DNA from 2 places in the Nevskia sp. genome. Region 2 is predicted to be linked to the other one. Evidence: riboswitches for the same ligand, from Rfam matches in the RefSeq annotation. Region 2 holds a riboswitch; the other holds the start of a gene.
What was found. Region 2 has a riboswitch for cobalamin ahead of ACTIGJ_RS04295 (BLUF domain-containing protein). Riboswitches for the same ligand answer to the same signal wherever they lie in the genome.

Region 1: another riboswitch for cobalamin. It lies ahead of ACTIGJ_RS08310 (TonB-dependent receptor domain-containing protein); the one in region 2 lies ahead of ACTIGJ_RS04295 (BLUF domain-containing protein).

What each region holds. Positions count from the first base shown of each region.
Region 1 is NZ_JBIMKV010000006.1:162,700-173,350, reverse strand. It holds gene ACTIGJ_RS08345 (DUF2238 domain-containing protein) at 1-180, shown strand, start outside; gene ACTIGJ_RS08340 (TolC family outer membrane protein) at 251-1,516, opposite strand; gene ACTIGJ_RS08335 (TetR/AcrR family transcriptional regulator) at 1,513-2,223, opposite strand; gene ACTIGJ_RS08330 (HlyD family secretion protein) at 2,314-3,396, shown strand; gene ACTIGJ_RS08325 (DHA2 family efflux MFS transporter permease subunit) at 3,413-4,954, shown strand; gene ACTIGJ_RS08320 (hypothetical protein) at 5,001-5,513, shown strand; gene ACTIGJ_RS08315 (cob(I)yrinic acid a,c-diamide adenosyltransferase) at 5,529-6,083, opposite strand; gene ACTIGJ_RS08310 (TonB-dependent receptor domain-containing protein) at 6,149-8,038, opposite strand; cobalamin riboswitch at 8,101-8,347, opposite strand; gene ACTIGJ_RS08305 (inositol monophosphatase family protein) at 8,428-9,219, shown strand; gene ACTIGJ_RS08300 (SDR family oxidoreductase) at 9,248-10,048, shown strand; gene ACTIGJ_RS08295 (DUF4864 domain-containing protein) at 10,065-10,520, opposite strand; gene ACTIGJ_RS08290 (M48 family metallopeptidase) at 10,616-10,651, shown strand, end outside.
Region 2 is NZ_JBIMKV010000003.1:141,297-151,947, forward strand. It holds gene ACTIGJ_RS04280 (DUF2505 domain-containing protein) at 1-252, opposite strand, end outside; gene ACTIGJ_RS04285 (ABC1 kinase family protein) at 290-1,705, opposite strand; gene ACTIGJ_RS04290 (sigma-54-dependent transcriptional regulator) at 1,753-3,108, opposite strand; cobalamin riboswitch at 3,305-3,518, shown strand; gene ACTIGJ_RS04295 (BLUF domain-containing protein) at 3,658-4,902, shown strand; gene ACTIGJ_RS04300 (DUF885 domain-containing protein) at 4,928-6,730, opposite strand; gene ACTIGJ_RS04305 (ABC transporter permease) at 6,758-7,972, opposite strand; gene ACTIGJ_RS04310 (ABC transporter permease) at 7,984-9,306, opposite strand; gene ACTIGJ_RS04315 (ABC transporter ATP-binding protein) at 9,328-10,050, opposite strand; gene ACTIGJ_RS04320 (efflux RND transporter periplasmic adaptor subunit) at 10,136-10,651, opposite strand, start outside.

The DNA of each region.
Region 1 (10,651 bases), on a different contig from region 2:
TACGAGCTGATCGAATGGGCGGCGGCGCTGGCGCTCGGCCAGGGGGCGGAGGAATTCCTCGGCACCCAGGGCGATCCCTGGGATACGCAGTCCGACATGTTCATGGCGCTGATCGGCAGCAGCCTGGCGGTGACGGTCCTGGCTCGCTGGCATGACCGCTCGATGGCGCGCATCCGCTGACGCGCGTCATCCCGGCGAAAGCCGGGACCCGGACACGACCGCCGGGCAAGTAGCACCGGATTGACCGGCGTCAGGGAATCGCGTCCAGACGCAGCTGGCCGGTCGCACCCAGCAGCTGCAGCGCCGCCAGCGAGCGGTCGTGGTGGCTGCCCGCCAGGTTGACGGTCGCCGCCAGCAGATCGCGCTGGGCATCGAGCAGATCCAGCGTCGTGCGGGTGCCGGCGTCGCGCTCGCGCTTGACGCTGTCCAGCGCCAGTTCGCTGGCCGTCACCTCGGCGTCATAGGCGGCGATCACCTGATCGGCAGCGCGGTACAGCGCCCAGGCCTGGGCGATCGCTTCCTGCGCGGCGCGGCGGGTGTCGTCGGCGCTGGCATCGGCGGCGGCGGCGCCGGCACGGGCAGCGGACACCCGGGCATCGACTGCGCCGCCGGCGTAGATCGGCAGGCTCGCCTTGAGCTGCACCGACCAGTAGGTCTGCCGGTCGTAGGTGAAGGTGGAATCGTCGGCGTCATTGGCCTCGCCTTCCAGGCTCAGGGTCGGCAGATGGCCGGCCCGGGCCGCGACGATCCGCGCCCGCGCCGCGCGCGCATCGGCATCGGCGGCACGCACCGCCGGTGTCGCGGTGGCCAGCGCCTGTGCCTCGGCGAGCGTCGCTGGCACGGCCGGTCGCGGCCAGTCGCCGGGCAACTCATCCGGTGGCGCGCCGACCACCCGCTCGAATGCCGCCGCGCTGACCGCCGCCGTGGCCCGCGCCCGCTCCAGCGCCGCCCGGGCCTCGGCCAGCCGCGCCTCGGCCTGGGCGACATCGGTCCTGGTCGCTTCGCCGGCCGCGAAGCGCTTGCGGGTATCGGCCAGCGCCTGGGCCAGCGTTTCGGCATTGCCTTCGTTGAGCCCGATCACTGCCCGGTCGCGCTTCACGTCCAGCCAGGCAGCGGCCGCCGCGAACAGCAGCTGCTGCTCGGTGGCGGTCTCGGTTTCGCGAGCCGCTTCGAGCCGCGAGCGGGCGTCGTCGATCTGCGCGCTCAGCCGGCCGCCGCTGTACAGCGGTTGTGTCGCGACCAGGCCCCAGCTCAGCGGATTGCGCGGCCCGGCCACCGGGAACGGCGCGTCGGTATACAGCCGCGACCGGCCGCCGATGACCTGGGCGCTGACGCTTGGCCGCAGGCCGGCACGCGCCACCTCGACGTCGGCGGCGCTGCCATCGGTGGCCCGGTGTGCGGCGGTCAGCCTCGGGTCGCGCTGCAGCGCCAGCGCGGCGGCCTCGTGCAGGCTGATCGCAGCGGCGTCGGTGGACAGCAGCAACAGGCCGGCGGCGGCCAGCGCCTTGATCGTCATCGGGAAGCGTCCTTCGGGGTGGCGGCCGGCGCGCGCGCGCAGCCGTGCAGGAACAGGTCGACCACGCCGGCGATGTGCTGCGCGGCGTCGCGGCCCGGCAGGAATGGCGACAGGCCGAGCATCGCCCGGTGCTGCGGCGCCGCCTTGACCATCTCGATGAACTGCACGGCGGCGAATTCCGGGTCCGGGCAGTGCAGGCGGCCGGCCTCGTGCTGGCGCTGGAAGTAGTCGCCGAGCAGCTTGCGGGCGCGCGCCGGGCCGTTTTCGTAGAAGCGCTGGGCCAGCGCCGGGAAGCGCGGCATCTCGGCGATCATGATCCGGAACAGCTCGCGCCGTTCGGCGTCGAGGAACAGGCTGGCGAAGCGGCGGGCGATCTCGGTGAGGGTCGCGGCGATGTCGTCGTCGGCCCCGGTCGGCACCCGGAAACGGCCCATGAACTCGCGGCAGCCGGACTCGATGATGGCGCCGAACAGGCCTTCCTTGCTGCCGAAGTAGCGATACAGGCTGGCCTTGGAGCCGCCGACCCGGCGCATCACTTCCTCGATGCTCGCGCCTTCGTAGCCGGACTCCAGGAACACCGCGCGGCCAGCGGCCAGCAGTGCCTCGCGACGGCGTTCGCCGCGTACGCCGACCGCCTTGGCAGGATCGGCCGCAGGGACGGGCCCGGCGGCTTCGGCGGTTGATGGAGCAGGTTTGACTTTGGCCATGACGACCGATCAGAATGAACTGTAACGTACAGTACACTATCAGCCGATCGCCGCCGTCGCAACACGCGCAGCCCCGGCAGGACAACCGAAATGGCCACCACCGCCACCGTTCCCGAAGCCTCTGAATCGACTTCCCCGCTGCGCCGCTGGCTGCGGATCGCCGTGCTGCTGGCGGTGCTGACCGCCGCTGCGATCTTCGGCTGGCGCTGGTGGCAGGTCGGTCGCTTCATCGAATCGACCGACAACGCCTATGTCCGTGCCGACATCACGGTGATCTCGCCGCGCGTCGGTGGCGAGATCGTGGCGCTGAAGGTACGCGACAACCAGACGGTGGCGGCCGGCGACCTGCTGCTGGAAATCGACCGCCGCGACTACGCCGCCCGCGTCGACAGCGCCCGCGCCGCAGTCGCCGAAGCGCGCGCCGCGCTGGCCGGCAACGGCCAGCAGCGCAGCCAGCAGGACGCCGCGATCAGTGAAGTCCGCGCCCAGCTGGTCGCCGCCCGCGCTAGCGAGCGGCAGACCGCGCAGGAACTGGAACGCGCGCGGACCCTGTTGCGCGATGGCGTCGCCACCCGCCAGCGGCTCGACAACGCCGAAGCCGCGCACCAGAACGCGGTGGCCGGCGTGGCCCGCGCTGCCGCTGCCGTGCAGGCCGCCGAACGGGCGCTGAGCACCTTGAGCGACTCCAGCCGTGCGCGGCTCGAAGCGGCGGTCGCCGCCGCCGAAGCACAGCTGAATCTGGCCGAGATCGACCTCGCCGCCACCGCGCTGCGGGCGCCGGTGGCCGGCACCGTCGGCGATCTGTCGGCCCGGCTCGGCGAGCGCGTGCAGCCCGGCCAGCGGCTGCTGTCGCTGGTGCCGCTGGATCAGCTCTATGTCGAGGCCAACTTCAAGGAAACCCAGCTGCGCGCGATGCAGCCCGGCCAGCCGGTGGAACTGGAACTCGACGCGTTTCCGGGTCAGCCGCTGCACGGCCGGGTCGACAGCTTCTCGCCGGCGTCCGGCGCCGAATGGGCGTTGCTGCCGGCGCAGAACGCGACCGGCAACTTCACCAAGATCGTCCAGCGGGTGCCGGTGCGGATCGCGCTGGAACCGGGCCACGCGCTGGCCGACCGCCTGCGGCCGGGGCTGTCGGTGCAAGCCAGCGTCGACACCCGCGGCGCCGCGCACTGAGTCGATCCGCGTTGCCATGAACGCCGCTGCCGTCGCCGATCCGCGTGCCCGCCTCGCCTGGTTCGGCTACCTGGCGATGATGTTCGGCAACTTCATGGCGATCCTGGATATCCAGATCGTTGCCTCGTCGATCAACCAGCTGCAGGCCGGGCTGTCGGCCAGCGCCGACGAGATCCAGTGGGTGCAGACCTCGTACCTGATCGCCGAGGTGATCGCGATTCCGCTGTCCGGCTACTTGTCCCGGCTGCTGTCGACGCGGGTCTACTTCACGATCTCGGCCATCGGCTTCACCCTGGCCAGCGCCGCCTGCGCCACCGCCTGGAACCTGGAGTCGATGATCGTCTTCCGGGTGCTGCAGGGCTTCCTCGGCGGCGGCATGATCCCGACCACCTCGGCGTCGATCTTCATCATGTTCCCGGCCGAGAAGCGGGTGCTGCCGCAGGTGCTGTTCGGCCTCACCGCAACCCTGGCGCCGTCGATCGGCCCGACCATCGGCGGCTCGCTGACCGCCTCGTTTTCCTGGCACTGGCTGTTCCTGATCAACGTGCTGCCGGGCCTCGCGGTCGGCTACGCGGTCTGGCGGCTGGTGCGCATCGACCAACCGCAGCCGGAGCTGCTGAAGACCATCGATCTGCGCGGTCTCGCCTATATGGCGGTGTTCCTCGGCTGCTTCGAGTACACGCTCGACGAAGGCCCGCGCAACGACTGGTTCGCCCAGGATTCGGTCGCCGCCTGCGCGGTGATTGCCACACTCGGCGGCCTGCTGTTCTTCCATCGCATGTTCACGGCCGCCCATCCGATCGTGAACCTGCGGGCGTTCACCAACCGCAACTTCGCGCTCGGCACGGTGCTGGCGATGGCGGTCGGCATGGGGCTCTACACGCTGGTCTATCTGACGCCGCTGTTCCTCGGCCAGGTGCGCGGCTACAACAGCCTGCAGATCGGCCACGTGATGATTGCCCAGGGCGCGGCGATGTTCCTGACCGCGCCGCTGGCCGGCCGCCTGTCGCGGGTGATCAGCCACAAGGCGATGCTCGGCATGGGCCTGGTCAACGTGATGATCGGCGCCTGGCTGAACAGCCGGCTGACCGCCGACTGGAGCGCCGTCGAGTTCATCGTGCCGCAGGTGTTTCGCGGCAGCGGCTTCCTGCTGTGCATGTTCTCGATGACCAACATCGCGCTCGGCACCTTGCCGGCGGCCGAGGTCAAGAACGCCAGCGGCCTGTTCAACGTGATGCGCAACATCGGCGGCGCGCTCGGGCTGGCGCTGGTCAACACGCTGATCAACGAACGCAGCTGGCTGCACTGGCAGATGCTCGACGAATCGCTGCGCGCCAGCCATCGGCCGGTGCAGGAGATGCTGGCCCGGGGCCAGGCGATCACCGGCAGCGAATCCGGCGCGCTGGCGCTGCTGGCCCAGCAGATGCAGCAGCAGGTTGCCGTGATGACCTTCGGCGACCTGTTCGCGCTGATCGCGATGCTGATGGCCGGCGTGCTGCTGCTGTTGCCGCTGATCCGCGCGCCGCAGGCCACGGCCCAGCCGGCCGCTGGCCATTGAAGCTGCGGTACAGTCCCGTCATTCCCTTCCCGGATTCTTCGTCGCCATGAACCAGTCCCCGCGTCAGCTCCGGCGTCCCCGCGCCCTCGTCACGCGCACGCTCGCGGCCGGCTGGCTGGCGGTCTCGCTGTCGGCCGAAGCGCAGTTCCTGCTGAAGGACGGCCAGGGTCTGGCGGGTGCGCCGCAGGCGGTGCCGGAAGCGGGCAAGGAGAAGGACGGCGAGCACACTGCGCCGATGCAGAAGCTGCCTGAAGTGAAGGTCGAGGGCGAACTCGATCCGCTCGCCGAAGGTGATCGCAAGCGCCGCAACCAGATCAAGCAGCTGCCGGGTCTGGGTACCGATCAGCAGCGCGAGCTGGATCGGCTCGAAAAGCTGCGCGCCTGGTACGACTCGCTGCCCAAGGACGCCAACAAGCTGACCAACGAGCAGAAGGCCTTCCTCGAACAGCAGAAGGATTTCGATGCCAAGCCCGACGCCCGCCCGGGCGTGCCGCCGGTGCTCGGCGAGCGCCGCAACCCGGCCGACTACCGCGATCCGATCAAGGCCGTCTCGCCCTGATCGGCGCAGCCGCCGTCAGGCGATGTCGCTGCGCTTCCAGCTGACTTCCTGGCCGCCGTCGAGGCGGGCCAGCACGCGGCAGCAGACGAACAGGTAGTCGGACAGGCGGTTCAAGTACTGCGGCACCCGATCGCTGACCGAGGCATCGTCGGCCTTCACCGACCACACCGCGCGTTCGGCGCGCCGGGCCACCGCCCGCGCCAGATGCGCGGCAGCGGCAGACGGATTGCCGCCCGGCAGCACGAATTCCTTGAGCGGCGGCAGCGCCTCGTTGAGGCGCTCGATCTCGGCATCGATGCGCGCGAGATAGCCCGGCTTGACCAGCTCGAAGCCGGGCATCGACAGCTCGCCGCCGAGATCGAACAGCTCGTGCTGGGTCTGCGCCAGCGGCCCGCGCACGTCGTCCGGCAGCGGCTGCACCAGCAGCAGGCCGATGCAGCAGTTCAGTTCGTCGACATCGCCCATCGCCTGCACGCGCAGGTGGGTCTTCGGCACCCGCTCGCCGCTCGACAGGCCGGTGGTGCCCTTGTCGCCGGTGCGGGTGACGATCTTCGAAAGCCGGTTGCCCATGGTGCAGTCAGTCCTTGTCGAGCGGGCAGGCCGGCGGGTGGCGCCGGCCTGCGATCGGGTGGTGGCTAGCGTTGTTCCCAGCGCAGCGTGCCGTAGACGGCGCGGCCGAGCTGCCGGTAGCCGGCCGCGGTCTGGTAGTCGCGATCCAGCAGGTTTTCCAGCCGCGCGGCCAGCGAGAAGCCATGCGGCAGTTTGACGCCTGCGCCGAGATTCCACAGCAGGTAGCCGGAATCCTTGGTCGGTGCGCCGGTCACGGCGCTGACATCGGCACGGTCGGAGGTGCCGAGCACATCGGTCGCCAGATAGACGTTGCCGATGTCACGGCGCAGCTGCGCCGTGACGCTGCGGCGCGCGCGGCGCAGCAGCGGGCTGTCGTCGGAGCGGTCCTTCGGGTTCTGGATGATGCCGCTCAGGGTGCCGGACCACAGGCCGTCGGCGTACCGGTAGGTGGCTTCGAGGCCGGCGTTCTTGGCGCGGTCGACATTGACGGCACGGAAGCCGAAATCGATGTTGGCGTCGTTCGCGGGGTCGAACTGCACGCTGATCAGATCCCGGTAGCGGGTGCGGAAAGCCCGCAGGTCCCAGGTCTGGAACGTGCCCCAGCGCTGGCGAACGCCGACTTCGAGATTCAGCGAGCGTTCCGGGTCGAGATCCGGATTGCCGCCGAAGCCGAAGCGGTCGGTGGCGTCCGGCGCCCGGAAGCCGCTGCCGGCGGCGGCGATCAGGCTGGTGCCCAGCTGGGCGGTGCGTGGCAGGTCGTAGCCGTACTCGGCATTCCAGGTGAAGCGGCTGCCGAAGGCGTCGTGGTTCAGCAGGCTGCCGGCCAGCTGGAGATGGTGCTCGGCGCGGTCGTACTGCGTCTGCAGGAAGACGTTGTACAGATCGACCACCTGGTGGATCGTCGAGCCGAAGCTCAGCGCATCGACGCGCTCCTGCGACACCTGGCCGCCGAACAGCGCCCGCAGCTCCGGCAGCACGGTGACCGTGTTCTGCCAGTCGAGCATCGGCCGGATCGTGCGCACGGTGTCCGGCGACGTGTACTGGTGGATGCGGTCCTCGCCGCGGCTCAGGGTCAGCAGCGAGTCCCAGTTGTCGAGCAGCTGCGCCGCCGCCGACAGCGCCAGAACCTGGTTGCGGAACGCCTGCGCCGCCGGGTTCAGGCCGAACAGCGGGCTGCAGGAGTCGTAGGTCTCGACCTTGCCCTGGGTGTTGTAGGCGCGCGCCTCGAACAGCGCGATGCCGGCGTCGGCGCTGGCCTTGACGTTGACCGAGTTGTTGCGGAAGCCGCTCTTGTCCGGGCCGCCTTCGCAGGCGGACAGGCCATCGGTGCGCTGCTGTTCGGTCTGCACCGAGAAGCCGTAGGCGCCGATGCGGTTGGCGTAGCTGGCTGAGCCGTCGACGGTGCCGTAGGACCCGCCGCGGATGCTGGCGTCGATCTGCTGCGTCGAGGCACCGCGGGTGATGATGTTGATGACGCCGGCCAGCGCATCGGAGCCGTACAGCGTCGAGCGCGGACCCTTGACGATCTCGATGCGCTCGATCATGTCCGGCGCCAGGTTCTGCAGCGCCGCGCCACCGGCCGTCGCCGGGTTGACGCGGACGCCGTCGATCAGCACCAGCGTGTGGTTCGACTCGCCGCCGCGGATGAATGCCGAGGTCAGCTGGCCCGGGCCGCCGCTGCGGCCGATCTCGATGCCGGCATGGAAGCGCAGCAGCTCGGCGATGTCACCGGCCTGCGCGGCGAGGATCTGCGCGCGGTCGATGACGATGGTCGCCGCACCGATCCGCGACTGCGGCTGCGGTGTGCGGCTGGCGGTGACCAGCACCGGATCGAGCGCCACCGGCGCATCGGTGCTGCCGGCAGCCGGCGCCGGCGCGGTCGAGGAGGAAGGATTCTGCTGGGCAAGGCAAAGCGCAGGCGCTGCAACGAGCGCCGCCAACAACGCGGATTTCATCTGGAGTCTCCCGTGGCCTGCGTCCCCGCAAGCGCACTGATCGGAATACCTGCACACGGATGCATGCAGACCCGTTCCAGGCCGGTCTCCGGACTCATGGGCGAAGGCGCAATGCCGCGCGAGCCTTCCTTCGACGCCTTCCCGGATCGGGACACGATCCAGTGGCGGTGGCCGAAGCACTCCCATCTACCGTTGCGGGGGCAGTGCCGGGTTTGTCGATCCCGTGTGGCGGGGCGACGCACCGGCTTCCCGTTTAACCCTGACACCGTGTCGAGCGGGGTTCAGGGCACCTGCGAACGGCAATATGGTATCCCACCATACGATCTGCCTGCCGGGCGGGTCGCCGGGCACGGTTATCATTCGCCCCCGCGTTGCCCTGGAGTCCGCGCTTGACCGTCAGTCCCTACCTCGCCGCCGCCCTCGAGGCCGCCGAAGCCGCCGCCGCCGAGATCCGCCGCGCCTACCGCGGCCAGTTCGAGGTCGAGACCAAGGCCGATTCGAGCCCGGTGACCGAAGTCGACATCGCCGCCGAGCGGGTCATCAAGTCGGTGCTCAAGCAGCATTTCCCGGATCACGGTTTCTTCGGCGAGGAACTGGGCAAGGAGACCGGCGACAACCGCCACCTGTGGCTGATCGACCCGATCGACGGCACCAAGAGCTTCGTGCGCGGCTACCCGATGTTCTCGACCCAGATCGCGCTGATGAAGGACGGCGAACTGATCGTCGGCGTGTCGTCGGCGCCGTGCTGGGACGGCGCGCTCGGCGAAGTGGTTTATGCCGAACGCGGCCAGGGCGCCTGGTGCGACAACCAGCGGCTGACGATCGCCGGCACCGCGACGATCGCCAAGACCACGCTGTCGACCGGCAATCTCGCAAGGCTGGCCGCTAGCCCGGCCTGGGCGCGGCTGGGCGGGCTAATCGGCAAGGTCCACCGCATCCGTGGCTACGGAGATTTCCTGCATTACCACCTGCTGGCCTCCGGCCGCATCGATGCGGTGGTGGAATCCGACGTCAACATCCTCGACATCGCCGCACTCAGCGTCATCGTCCGCGAGGCCGGCGGCGTGTTCACCGATCTCGAAGGCCGGCCGCTGTCGCTGGCCACCACCAGTGTGCTGGCCGCCACGCCGGCGCTGCACCCGCAGCTGCTGGCCGAACTGGCCTGGACCGCGCCGGCCTGACCCCCTTCCCGATTGCCTGGAGCATCCGATGTACGACTACGCAAACAAGACCGTCTTCGTGTCCGGCGGCACCAGCGGCATCAATCTCGGCATCGCCCATGCGTTCGCCCAGGCCGGCGCCCGGGTGGTGGTGATGTCGCGCAAGCAGGACAAGGTCGACGCGGCGGTGGCGGCGCTGAAGGCGCACGGCGGCGAAGCCTTCGGCCACGCGGCGGATGTCCGCGACTACGCCGCTGTCGAGGCGGCGTTCAAGGACACCGCCACCCGCTTCGGCGCGATTGACGTGCTGGTTTCCGGCGCCGCCGGCAACTTCCCTGCGCCGGCCGTCGGCATCTCGCCGAACGGTTTCAAGTCCGTGGTCGACATCGACCTGCTCGGCACTTTCCACGTAGTGCGCGCGGCCTTTCCGTACCTGGCCAAACCGGGCGCTTCGGTGATCAACATCTCGGCGCCACAGGCCTGGATTCCGATGGACTTCCAGATGCACGTCTGCGCGGCCAAGGCCGGCGTCGACATGGTGACCCGGGTCGCGGCGCTCGAATGGGGCGCGGCCGGCATCCGCGTCAACTCCATCGCGCCGGGGCCGATCGAAGGCACCGAAGGCATGCGCCGGCTGGCGCCGAACGAGCGCGCCAACCAGCTGATCACCGACAGCGTGCCGCTGGGCTGCTATGGCACCACCGATGACATCGCCCAGGCGGCGCTGTGGCTGTCGAGCCCGCTGGCCCGCTACGTGACCGGCGTGGTGCTGGCCGTCGACGGCGGCTGGTCGCTGGGCGGTGTGTCGGCAATGAGCATGGGGCTCAAGAAGGCGATGACCGGCGGCTGAGCGCCGCGCGTCCGCGTCAGGTCGACACTTCCGGGTCGTCCGGCGCCTGCAGCACGCTGTCGGTCATCCAGCAGTCCTTGAATTCGCCGTCCAGCTGCTTCGACAGCTGGAACACGTAGCGATGTCGCCGGCCTTCGCGGTCGATCAGCTCGACGCCCTGCAGCGCGATGTCGCCCTGCATGATCAGCGGCGCCAGCGTGCTGCTGCGGTGGTTCAGCAGTGCCGGGTAGCCTTCGCGGATCATCGCCGCGAAGCGCTTCAGCGGCCCGGTCAGGCTGCGGTTGCCCGGCGAGGCGAAGCCGAACACCACCGCCATCCCGGCATCGCGCTGCGGCTGGTCGACCCGTGCCAGCGCCGCCAGCTGCAGCTGCACGACGGCGGCCGGGTTCAGCGCCGGATCGGGTTTCGGCTGCAGCGGACCGCCGGCGGCCGATGCGCTGCCGGCCAGCAGCAGCCAGAGCAGGGGAATCAAGCGCGGCAGGATCGGTCTCATCGCGGCGGCAACCTCGTACACTGAAAGACAATGGCTGGTCGCGAATATAGCGCGGCCCCGGAGACCCTCCCCCGATGCGCAAACCGTCAAGAAATCTCGTGCTGTCAGGC
Region 2 (10,651 bases):
GGTGTCCTGCTGGATCACCGTGTTGTACTCGCCGAGGATCTTCTTCGCGAAGTCCGGCATCGGGATGTCGGACCGCTGCTGCGAACGGTGACGGATGCGGAAGCTGTCGCCCTTCAGCTCGCACTCCAGCACCTCGAAGTCCTTCACGCCATCGAGCGTCTGGTACTTGCGCTCGAAGTAGCCGCGGTCCGAATACATCTTCAGCACCGAGGCGGCAGGCTTGTTCAGCTGGTGGGTTTCATCGAATTTCATCGGGTCTCGTCTCGACAGGTGAACGGCAGATGGACGCTCAGGCGGCGTCCTTGATGGCGGCGAGCGTGCGGAACAGCGCAGCCCGGGCGTTGAGTTCGACATCCAGCGTGGCCAGCATGATGAACACGCCGCCGAGCCGGCGATGCAGGAACACGATCTCGCGCGGCGGCACACGGAAATAGCGCGACAGCGCATTGCGCGCCGCGACATTGGCGGCCCGCATCGGCAGCCGGCTCGCCCCCCAGCGGTATTCGCCGGCGGCGTTGCGCAGTTCCTTCGGCGTGCGCGGATCGTCGGCGGTGTTGAACGGCTCGGTAATCAGCTCGCACATGTCGAGGAAATCGTTCTTCACCTGATCCGGGAACTGTCCCTGCATCAGGCCGATGTCGATCGCACCTTTCAGCGCCCGTGGCCGGTCCTGAAGCGCCGCGCCAGCGACCAGTTCGCCATAGGCATCGATGAAGCCGCGTTCGAATTCGCGGGTGGCGCCGAAGTCCAGCAGCACGATCCGGTCGTCTTCCTCGCGCTCGCCAAGCCGGAACCGGTAGTTGCCGAAGTTCGGATCGCTCTGCACCACGCCCCAGTCAAAGAACTCCTCCAGGAACAGATCGAGGAAGGCGGCGCCGAAGCGGTTGCGGCGGGCCTGCGACAGCGCCATCAGCGCCGGATCGCGGACCGCGACGCCGCGCTCGTAGGTGGTGGTCAGCACTGCGTCGGCGGAGTACTCGCGCAGCACGCGCGGCACGACGAAGCGCGGGTCGTTCGCCAGCCGGCGCGCAAAGCCCTCGGTGAACTCGGCCTCGGCGCGGTAGTCGACCTCGCGCCGGAGCATGTCGCGAACCTCGGCGAAGGTCGGCTCCAGATCGATTTCCTTCGGCGCCAGCCGGGTCATCGCCAGCAGCCGCGACAGGGTGCGGATGTCGCTGTCGATCGAATCGGCGACGCCGGGATACTGGATCTTGACCACCAGCTCCAGGCCATCCGACTTGCGCAGCGCCCGGTGCGCCTGGCCGAGGCTGGCAGCGGCGATCGGATCAGGGTCCACCTCCAGCTCGGCCAGCTGCTTGCGGCCGAGGCTGCGTTCGAGCGCCGGGCCCACCACCTTCCAGTCGACCGGCGGCGTGTCGTCCTGCAGGCTGGCCAGCACTTCGACCGCTTCCTCGGGCAGGAAATACTGGCCGAACAGCGACATCATCTGGCCGGCCTTCATGACGCTGCCCTTGAGCTTGCCCAGCTCGTCGGCCAGCACCTGCGCCTGCTGGCGATAGAACGCCCGGTTGGCGTCGGTCTTCTCGACCTCGCCCCGGAAGATGTTCATCAGCGAATGGGCGACGATCTTGGTGCCGGCGCCGAAGCCGAGCTTGGTCAGCGCGATGTTGCGTTCGAACGGGCGGGTCTTCAGCGATGACAGGCTGGGCTTGTGCGGCGGCTTGTTCGAGGAATCGGAATCCATTGACCGGCAGGCAACCCTGGTGCGTTCTCGGTGAACAGTTGCGCATTCTACCGGCTGTCGGGCTTGTCTCCGGCGATCCCGAAACGCTCCATGCGCCGGTACAGCGCCTGCCGTGACAGGCCCAGAGACTGCGCCGCCCGGCTGACCATGCCGCCGGCCCTGGCCAGCGCAGCCAGCACCGCTTCCCGCGAAGGATCGTCGAGCGAGCGCGCCGCCGGCCGGGGCTGCACCTGCAGGCCGAGATCCGCCGGCTGGATCAGCGCCTCCCGGCACAGCAGCCGGGCGCGCTCCAGCACGTTCTTCAGCTCCCTAACATTGCCCGGCCAGCTGTGCTGGTGCAGCAGCTCGCGGGCCTCGGCGGACAGGCGCACGCCGCTGTCCTCGAGGAAGGCCTCGGCCAGCGCATCGACATCATCGATCCGTTCGGCAAGCGGCGGCAGCTGCAGTTCGATGACGTTAAGCCGGTAGTACAGGTCTTCGCGGAAGCGGCCGTCGCGGATCATCTGCGGCAGGTCCGAATTGGTCGCGCTCAGCACCCGCACGCGCGCCTTGCGGATGCGGTTCGAGCCGAGCCGCTGGTAGTCGCCGGTCTCCAGCACCCGCAGCAGCTTGACCTGCCCCGCCAGCGGCAGGTTGCCGATCTCATCCAGAAACAGCGTGCCGCCATCGGCCTGTTCGAAACGGCCTTCGCGGGCGCGCGTCGAACCGGTGTAGGCGCCGGCCTCCGCCCCGAACAGCTCGGCCTCGGCCAGTTCGCTCGGCAGCGCACCGCAGTTGACCGCCACGAACGGCCCGGCCTTGACCGCCGAATTGACGTGGATGATCTGGGCGATGCGCTCCTTGCCGGCGCCGTTCGGCCCGGTGATCAGCACCGGCGCGTTCGAGCGGGCGATCTGGCAGGCCATCGTCACCACTCGCTCGGTGGCATCGGCGGCATAGACCAGGCCGCAAAGATCGAAGCGCGCCGCCAGCTGCTCGCGCCTGCGGTTGCGCTCGGTGCGGCGGCGGCTGGCATCGCGGGACGCTTCCGCCAGCTCCAGCAGGTTTTCGACGGTGGCCAGCAGCTTGGCATCGTCCCAGGGCTTGGCCAAGTAGTCCGCCGCGCCGGCCTTGACCAGTTCGACGGCCGTGGCCAGATCAGTCCAGGCGGTCAGCAAGATCACCGGCAGATCCGGGTTGCGGGCGCGGATGGCGTGGAACAGCGCCGCGCCTTCGGCACCGGAGGTGGTGTCGGCAGTGAAGTTCATGTCGGCCACCACCAGGCTGACCGGCGTGCGGCTCAGCAGCTCCAGCCCGACGTCCGGCGAGGCGGCCGTCAACGCCTGGATGTCGTGCAGCGAGAACAGCAGGCTCAGCGCCTCGCAGACCCCGGGGTTGTCGTCGATGATCAGGATGGTGCGCATGGCGATTCGGGCGCGGCGGCTGGTCGCCGTATTGTCGTCGAAGCCGCCCCACCGGCGCTCCTGATGGCAGCCATGCGGCTGTACCGGGGCTCAGGATGGAGGCCACGATGATCCGCGCAGCCGCCTTGTCCAAACTGTCAGATAAGCGTGGAAAATGCTGTCGTCAATTCGTCTTGACAAATTTCCGGCCGACGGGCCAACCTGCGGTCGCTTCGGTCATTCGGGGGCCGTCATTCCCGGATGCCAAGAGGGAATCCGGTGCGCTGGTCGACAGTCATTCCGGAGCTGCCCCCGCAACTGTAAGCGGTGAGTTCGCGTTCCACGCACGCCACGGGTGCCTCGGCATCGGGAAGGCCGCAACGCAACGACGACCCGCAAGCCAGGAGACCTGCCGACGCAAGAACAATAGTCCTCGGGCGGGGTGCACCGGCCGGACGCTTTCCCGATACTGGCGAACGCCAGCACCGGGGCGCGTTTGCCGGGCTGCTCGGGACAACAGTGCTGAGGGGACTCACCGTGCAGACATCACGCTCATCGACAACTGAATCCTTGCGACTCCGCGACACCGTCGCGCCCGACCTCTGGTCGCTGGTCTACCACAGCCAGTCGCGACGGCCGATGTCCGATGACGACCTCGCCGGTCTCCAGCGCGCCGCCGCCGAACGCAATCGCGCTGAAGGGCTGACCGGCCTGCTGATCTATGACAACGGCCGCTTCTTCCAGTGGCTCGAAGGCCCGGAGGAAGGCCTCGAAAAAGTCTGGCAGTCGATCCAGCGCGACCCTCGCCATGGCGCCATCGACCTGCTCGGCCGCACGCAGACGCCGGTGCGCTGCTTCGGCGAATGGGACATGAAGCTGTCGACCCGCAGCCTGACGCAGGAGAAGACCAACTCCGGCTTCATTCACCTGCCGCCGACGCTGATCGACACGCTGAACCGTCGCCCGCATGCCGCAGCCGAACTGCTGGCATCGATGGCGATCCGCTCGCCGGTGGTGATTGCCCGCGAGCCGCTGCTGGCCGCGTCCGGCGGCCGCTCACCCTCGCCGCGACCGAAGCACGATGTCCTCAAGAACGTCGTCGAATCGGTGCTGGTGCCGCAGCTCGCGGCCCTGCATGTCGACAGCGCCACGCTGCCGATCGTCGACCCGCGCATCGCCGAACTCGCCCGCCTGCTGGTCGCCACTGATCCGGAAAGCGGCCTGGCGCGGATGGCCGAGCTGCAGGCGCTGTCGCAGTCGATCAGCGTGCTGTGCCGCGATCTCTACGAGCCGCTGGCACGCAGCCTCGGCGATTTGTGGATCGACGATGACTGCACCGAGCTGGAGATGACCGTGGCGCTGTGCCGGGTGCAGTCGGCAATGCGCCAGTCGACCAGCGCTGCGCAACGGCTGCCGGTGGCGAATCTTCCGGCCGTACTGGTCACGCCACAGCCGGGCGAGCTGCATCGGCTTGGCGCCAGCCTCGACGCCGAAGTGCTGTGGCAGGCCGGCTGGAACACGCAGTACGAGGCACCCGCCACCGACGCAGCGCTCGAACAGCTGGTGGCCGACACCTGGTTCGATGCGCTCGACCTGTCGCTCAGCGCCTCGCTGCACCGCGAACAGTGGCTGCCGCGCATGGCGCAGACCATCCGCCAGGTTCGCGATGCCTCGCGCAATCCTCAGCTGGTGGTGGTGGTCGGCGGCCGGGTGTTCCACGAACGCGAGGAAACCGGCACCGACATCGGCGCCGACGCCGGCAACCGTTCGGCACCGCTGCTGGCGGCCAAGATCATGGCGTCGCTGAAGCGCTGAGCGGCGACCACGCCCTGCCAGCGGCTCAGCGCGAGGTCATCAGCCAGTGGTGCACGCGCTCGCTGAGCGCATCCAGCGGCAGCGCGCCACCGCCGAGCACCACATCGTGGAACTGGCGGATATCGAAGCGATCGCCAAGCGAGGCCTTCGCCTCCTCGCGCAGTGCCAGGATGCGTAGCTGGCCGAGCTTGTAGGCCAGCGCCTGGCCAGGCCAGGCGATGTAGCGATCGGTTTCCGACTGCAGGTCCGGTTCGTCGTCCGAGGAATGGGCGTGGAACCAGTCGACCATCTGCTGGCGCGTCCAGTGCTGGTCGTGCACGCCGGTATCGAGCACCAGGCGATTGGCGCGCAGCAGCTCGTCTGACAGGCGGCCGTAGTCGCTGAGCGGCTCGGTGTAGAAGCCGACGTCCTTGCCGAGCTGCTCCGAATACAGCGCCCAGCCCTCGACATAGGCCGTGTAGCCGCCCTGCTGCCGGAACGGCGGCAGCTCCGGCAAGGTCTGCGCGATCGACACCTGCATGTGATGGCCGGGCGAGCCTTCGTGGTAGGCGGTGGATTCGATGGTCAGCAGCGAGCGATGGGCGAAATCGCCGGTGTTCACATAGATCAGGCCGGGCCGCTTGCCGTCCGGCGAGCCTTGCAGGTACGACGCACCCGGCGCTTCCTGCTCGCGGTAGGCCTCGACCGCGCGCACCTGCACCGCCGACTTCGGCAGCAGGCCGAACAACTTCGGCAGCATCGGCGCCATCTGCGCGTTGTACTGCCGGTAGCGGTCGAGAATCTGTTCCGGCGAACTGGCGAAGGTGTCGCGATCCTGCTTCAGCGCCGCACGGAAGCTGGCCAGATCGTCATAGCCGAAGCGCCGTGCAATGGTCGTCTGCTCGGCCTCGATACGCGCCACTTCCTGGAGCCCCAGTTCGTGGATCGCCTTCGGGCTCAGGTCGGTGCTGGTCTGGCTGCGCACCAGATAGCGATACAGCGCGTCGCCGTTCGGCAGCGCCCAGATGCCGGGCTGCAGCCGCCCGTGCGGGGCGTAGTCGCGGCGGACGAACTGCGCCAGCCGCCGGTAGGCCGGACGCACCTTGCCGTCGATCGCGGCGACGATCGCCGCCTTGAGCCGGGCGCGATCGGCAGCCGCAATGCCCTCCGGCATCCGCGCCAGCGGCGACGCGAAAGCGCTGTCGAGCCCCGCCGGCCGGGCGATCGACTCGCACTGCACGGCCACCTTCTCGAGCAGGAACTTCGGCGGCACCAGCCCGGCGGCGAGACCGGCGCGCGACAGCGCGATCAGCTGTTCGATCTGCGCCGGCATCGCGTTCAGGCGCGCCAGCCAGTCTTCGTAGTGCCGCACGCTGTCGGTCGGCACCACGGCAGCGAACTGCGGGTATTGCAGCTGCGCGCCGTTGGTCTGGTCCAGCGGCATCAGGTTCAGCTTCAGCCGCAGGCTTTCCAGCGCATCGCGCAGCTGATCGATCATCAGCGTGCGGTTCAGCTGCTCGACCTCCGGAAAGTCGCGGCTGTCGATGGCCTCGAAGCGCGCCAGCCAGTTCGCCAGCGAGGCCTGCCGCGCGGCGCTGGCGGCCAGCGAGTTGTCGCTCCAGCGATCGTTGTAGCGGTCATCGCCCAGCACGGTCGCGAATTCCGGGCTTTGCCGCAGCGTGTCCTGCCACTGTTCCGCGAGCAGCTGGTCGAGCGCCTGCCGGCGGGCTTCCAGCGTCGGCGCCGGATCGGCGGCGCGTGCATCTGGAACACGCAGCCAGACGCTGCCGAGCAGCAGAAGCAGCACGGAAAGGACGCGGCGCGCACGGCAGGTCATCGGCTGGAGCATGGAATCAGATCAGGGTGGCGGGTGGCGTCAGACCGAGCGTGTCGCCATCGCCGGCGGCACCCGGGATGCGCGCCGCGCCGGCCCCAGCACGGCCAGCTGACCGAGCAGCCACAAGCTCAGGCAGCCGACCGGAACGTAGTACCACGGCATCGCCTGGGTCTGGTAGTGACGGATCAGCCAGACGTTGAAGCCGTAGGCCAGCGCCGTACCGAGCAGCAGCCCGATGCTGGTGATGACGAAGTTCTCGGCCAGGAAGTAGCGCAGGATCGCGCCGCGCGTCGCGCCCAGCGCACGCCGGGTGCCGATCTGCTTGGTCCGCTGCGTGACCCAGAAGCTGGCCATGCCGACGATGCCGAGCGCGGTGATGACCAGCAGCGAGGCGATCACCACACCGAGGATGATCATCATCGCCCGGTCACCGGCATAGGCCTCGGCGCGCACCTTCTCGAGCGTCTTGCCTTCGCGGACGATGCGGCTCGGATTGATCTCGGCCAGCTTCGCCTCGGCCGCCTTCATCACGGCATCGCGCTGTCCCGGCGCGGCACGGATGATGTAGCGGGTGAACGCGCCTTCGTTGATGACTTCCGGCAGCACGGTGGCGAATTCGACGACCTCCTCGTTGTGCACCCATGGCGCCTGCAGGCGGTCGATGACACCGATCACCGTCGAGGCCTCGGCCTCGGTGTCCAGCCACACGGTCTTGCCGACCGGGTCCTGCCCTGGCCACAGCTTGTGGCCGAGCGCGCGGCTGATGATGATCACCGGCGGCCAGCCTGCGGTCTTGCGGGTGCGCTCGCCGAGTTCCTCGGGCCGGTACGGCCGGCCAGCGATCAGCTGCGCGCCCATCGCCGTCAGTGCCTGGTCGTCGCTGAAATACATCGCCGAATAGGCCGACGACGTCTTCTGCTCGCGGGTCAGCGACAGCCCGGAACTCCAGCCGCCGTTGGTCATCGGCAGCGAGTTGATCGGCGCTGCCGCGACCACGCCGGGCAGCGCGCGCAGCATGGCCAGATCGTCGGCGATGGCGTTCTTCAGGTTGAAGTCGGCGCCGAAGCCGATCGAGGCAAGGATGAAGGTGTCGGCCTCGTTCATGCCGCTCGGGCGCTCCATCAGCGCCGCGCGCTCGCTGATGATGAACAGGCTGTTGCAGACGATCGCCAGGGTCAGCGCGATCTGCAGGCCCAGCAGCACCAGCGCCACGCGGGAGCGCATCAGCGCCGACAGGATCGGTCGAAGTTCCATACGCGTTCTCCTTACTGGGTCTTGAGCTGGGAAGCCGGCTGCACGCGGCAGGCGCGCCAGGTCGGGAACAGCCCGGCCAGCGTGGCCGACAGCACTGACAGCAGCAGGGTCACGGCAACCATCGTCCAGTCCAGTTCGGTGATGGTCTTGAACTCGCTGTACAGCGCGCGCACGCCCATCAGGCCGAGGCCGGTCAGCGCCAGGCCGACCAGACCGCCGCTGATGCCGACCACGCCGGCTTCGACGAGATGCTGCAGGAACAGCTGGCGGCGGCTGGCACCGAGCGCCCGGCGCAGGCCGATCTCGCCGCTCTTGCGCATGAACTTGGCCAGCAGCAGGCCTACGGTATTGACCAGGCAGACGGCCAGGAACGCAAAGGCCAGCCCGACCTGGATCTCGACGTCGCGCGACACCACCTCCTGCAGCGCGAGCCATTCGTTGACGTCTGGCAGCAGCGTCGCCAGCGGGCGCTCGAAACGGCCCAGCTTCTTCTGCTCCATCACGTAGGCATCGAGAAAGCGCTTGTACTCCGCTTGCCGCGCCGGGCTGTCGAGCTGCACCCAGAACTGGATCCAGATGCAGTCGGAGGCCAGATAGCCTTCCCAGCTCGGCGCCGGCGCCTTGAAGCAGCTGTTGTTACCGGACGATTGCACGCGCAGGTCGATCGCCGTGGTGAACGGAATGAAGGCTTCCTCGGGGTCGGTCAGCGCGCCGACCGTCAGGTCGAAGTACTTGACCCTCGGCTGCCAGCGGTCGAGCACACCGACCACGGTGTAGTCGACGCCATCGAAGCGCACCGTCCGGCCGGTGGAGTCGGCGCCGCCGAACAGCTTTTCGTTGGTGGACTCGGTCAGCACCGTGACCCGCGCCCGCGCCTCGTCCTGCTCGCGGCTCCACGGCCCGCCGTAGCGGAACGGTGGTTCGAACATCGGGAAGAAGTCGCTGTAGGTTGCCCGGCCAAGCGCCAGGTAGGGCTTGATCTCCGGCCCGCCGTCGTCGCCGGCCGGCTGCACCGGCAGCACCACCTTGTACATCGCCACCTGCCGATCGGCCTTGCCAGCCGCCATCAGCGCCGTGGCGTCGAGATAGGTCAGCTGGTCCGGCAGCCGGCCCTTTTCCTCGTCATAGGCCTGGTTGATGTCCCAGTTGTCGAGCTGCACGACGTGCAGCCGGTCGGACTTCCACGGAATCGGGTCGCTGCCCATCAGGTGGAACACCGTCAGGCTGGTCATGCTGGCGGCGATGCCGAGCGCGATGCCGAACACCATCAGCGCCGTCAGCACCGGGTTGCGGCGCAGGCTGCGGAGGCCCAGGTTGAGGTAATAGCCGAACATGGTCGTGCGCCCCCTGCCCGCTCAGGCCTGGGCCGCTTGCAGCGGCGGCGCGCCGACGTTGCGCAGCCGGGGCTCGGCCTGGATGTCGACCACCTGGCCGTCGATCACGTGGACATTGCGCTGCGCGCGGGCGGCCAGCTCGGGATCGTGGGTGACCATGATGATGGTCGCGCCCTCGGCATGAAGCTCCTCCAGCAGCTGCATGACGCCGCGCGCCATCTGGGTGTCGAGATTGCCGGTCGGCTCGTCGGCCAGCAGGATCTTCGGCGAACCGGCCAGCGCCCGGGCAATCGCGACGCGCTGCTGCTGACCGCCGGACAGCTCCGACGGATAGTGCTTCATGCGCGCCGACAGGCCGACGCGGCTCAGCGCCTGCTCGATGCGCCGGCGGCGCTCGGCGGCGTTGAAGCCCCGATAGCGCAGCGGCACGTCGACGTTGTCGAACAGGTTCAGGTCCGGGATCAGGTTGAAACCCTGGAAGATGAAGCCGATCTTCTCGTTGCGCAGCCGCGAGCGCGCCGCGTCGTTCATGCCGCGCACGTCGACGCCGTCGAGGAAGTATTCGCCGCCGCTGAATTCCTCGAGCAGGCCGGCGATGTTCAGGAAGGTGGTCTTGCCCGAGCCGCTCGGGCCGGTCACGGCAACGAACTCACCGTTCTTCACATGGATCGAGAAATCGCGCAGCGCATGCGTTTCGATCAGGTGCGTGCGGTAGACCTTGGACAGGTGGTGCATCTTCAGCATGGCTGCGACCTCGGGTGAATCATCGTCGGGAATCGGGCCGCCGCAGCGGCGGCGGCGATCAGGGACACGGCAGTCGCCGCGCGGCTCAATGCAGCACCACGCGCTGCGCGCCGTTGAATTCGTCGGTGCCGGAAATCACGATCCGGTCGCCGGCCTCGAGACCGGACAGGATCTCGACCTGGTTCAGGCTGCTGGCGCCGGTCTCGATGCTGACCCGCTCGGCGACATCGCCACGGATCACGTAGGCCACCCGCCCGCCACCGGCGTCGATGAACGGGCCCCGGTGGACGGTCAGCACGTTCTTGCGTTCGTCGAGCAGTACCCGCGCCGACAGCCGCTGGTTCTGGCGCAGGCCCTCCGGCACGGCGTCGGCGAAGCGCACGCGGGCCGCCACCTGGCCGGCCACCACTTCCGGCGAGACGGCGCTGATCTCGCCCGGCCAGGGCCGGCCGCCGTGATTGATCTGCGCCGGCATGCCCGGCGCCAGTTCGCGGGCGAAGCTTTCCGGCACCTTGATCTCCAGCTCCAGGCGGCTCAGGTCGACGACGGTCAACAGCGGCGCATCGCGCGCCACGCTGGCCCGCTCGGCCACCAGCAGCTG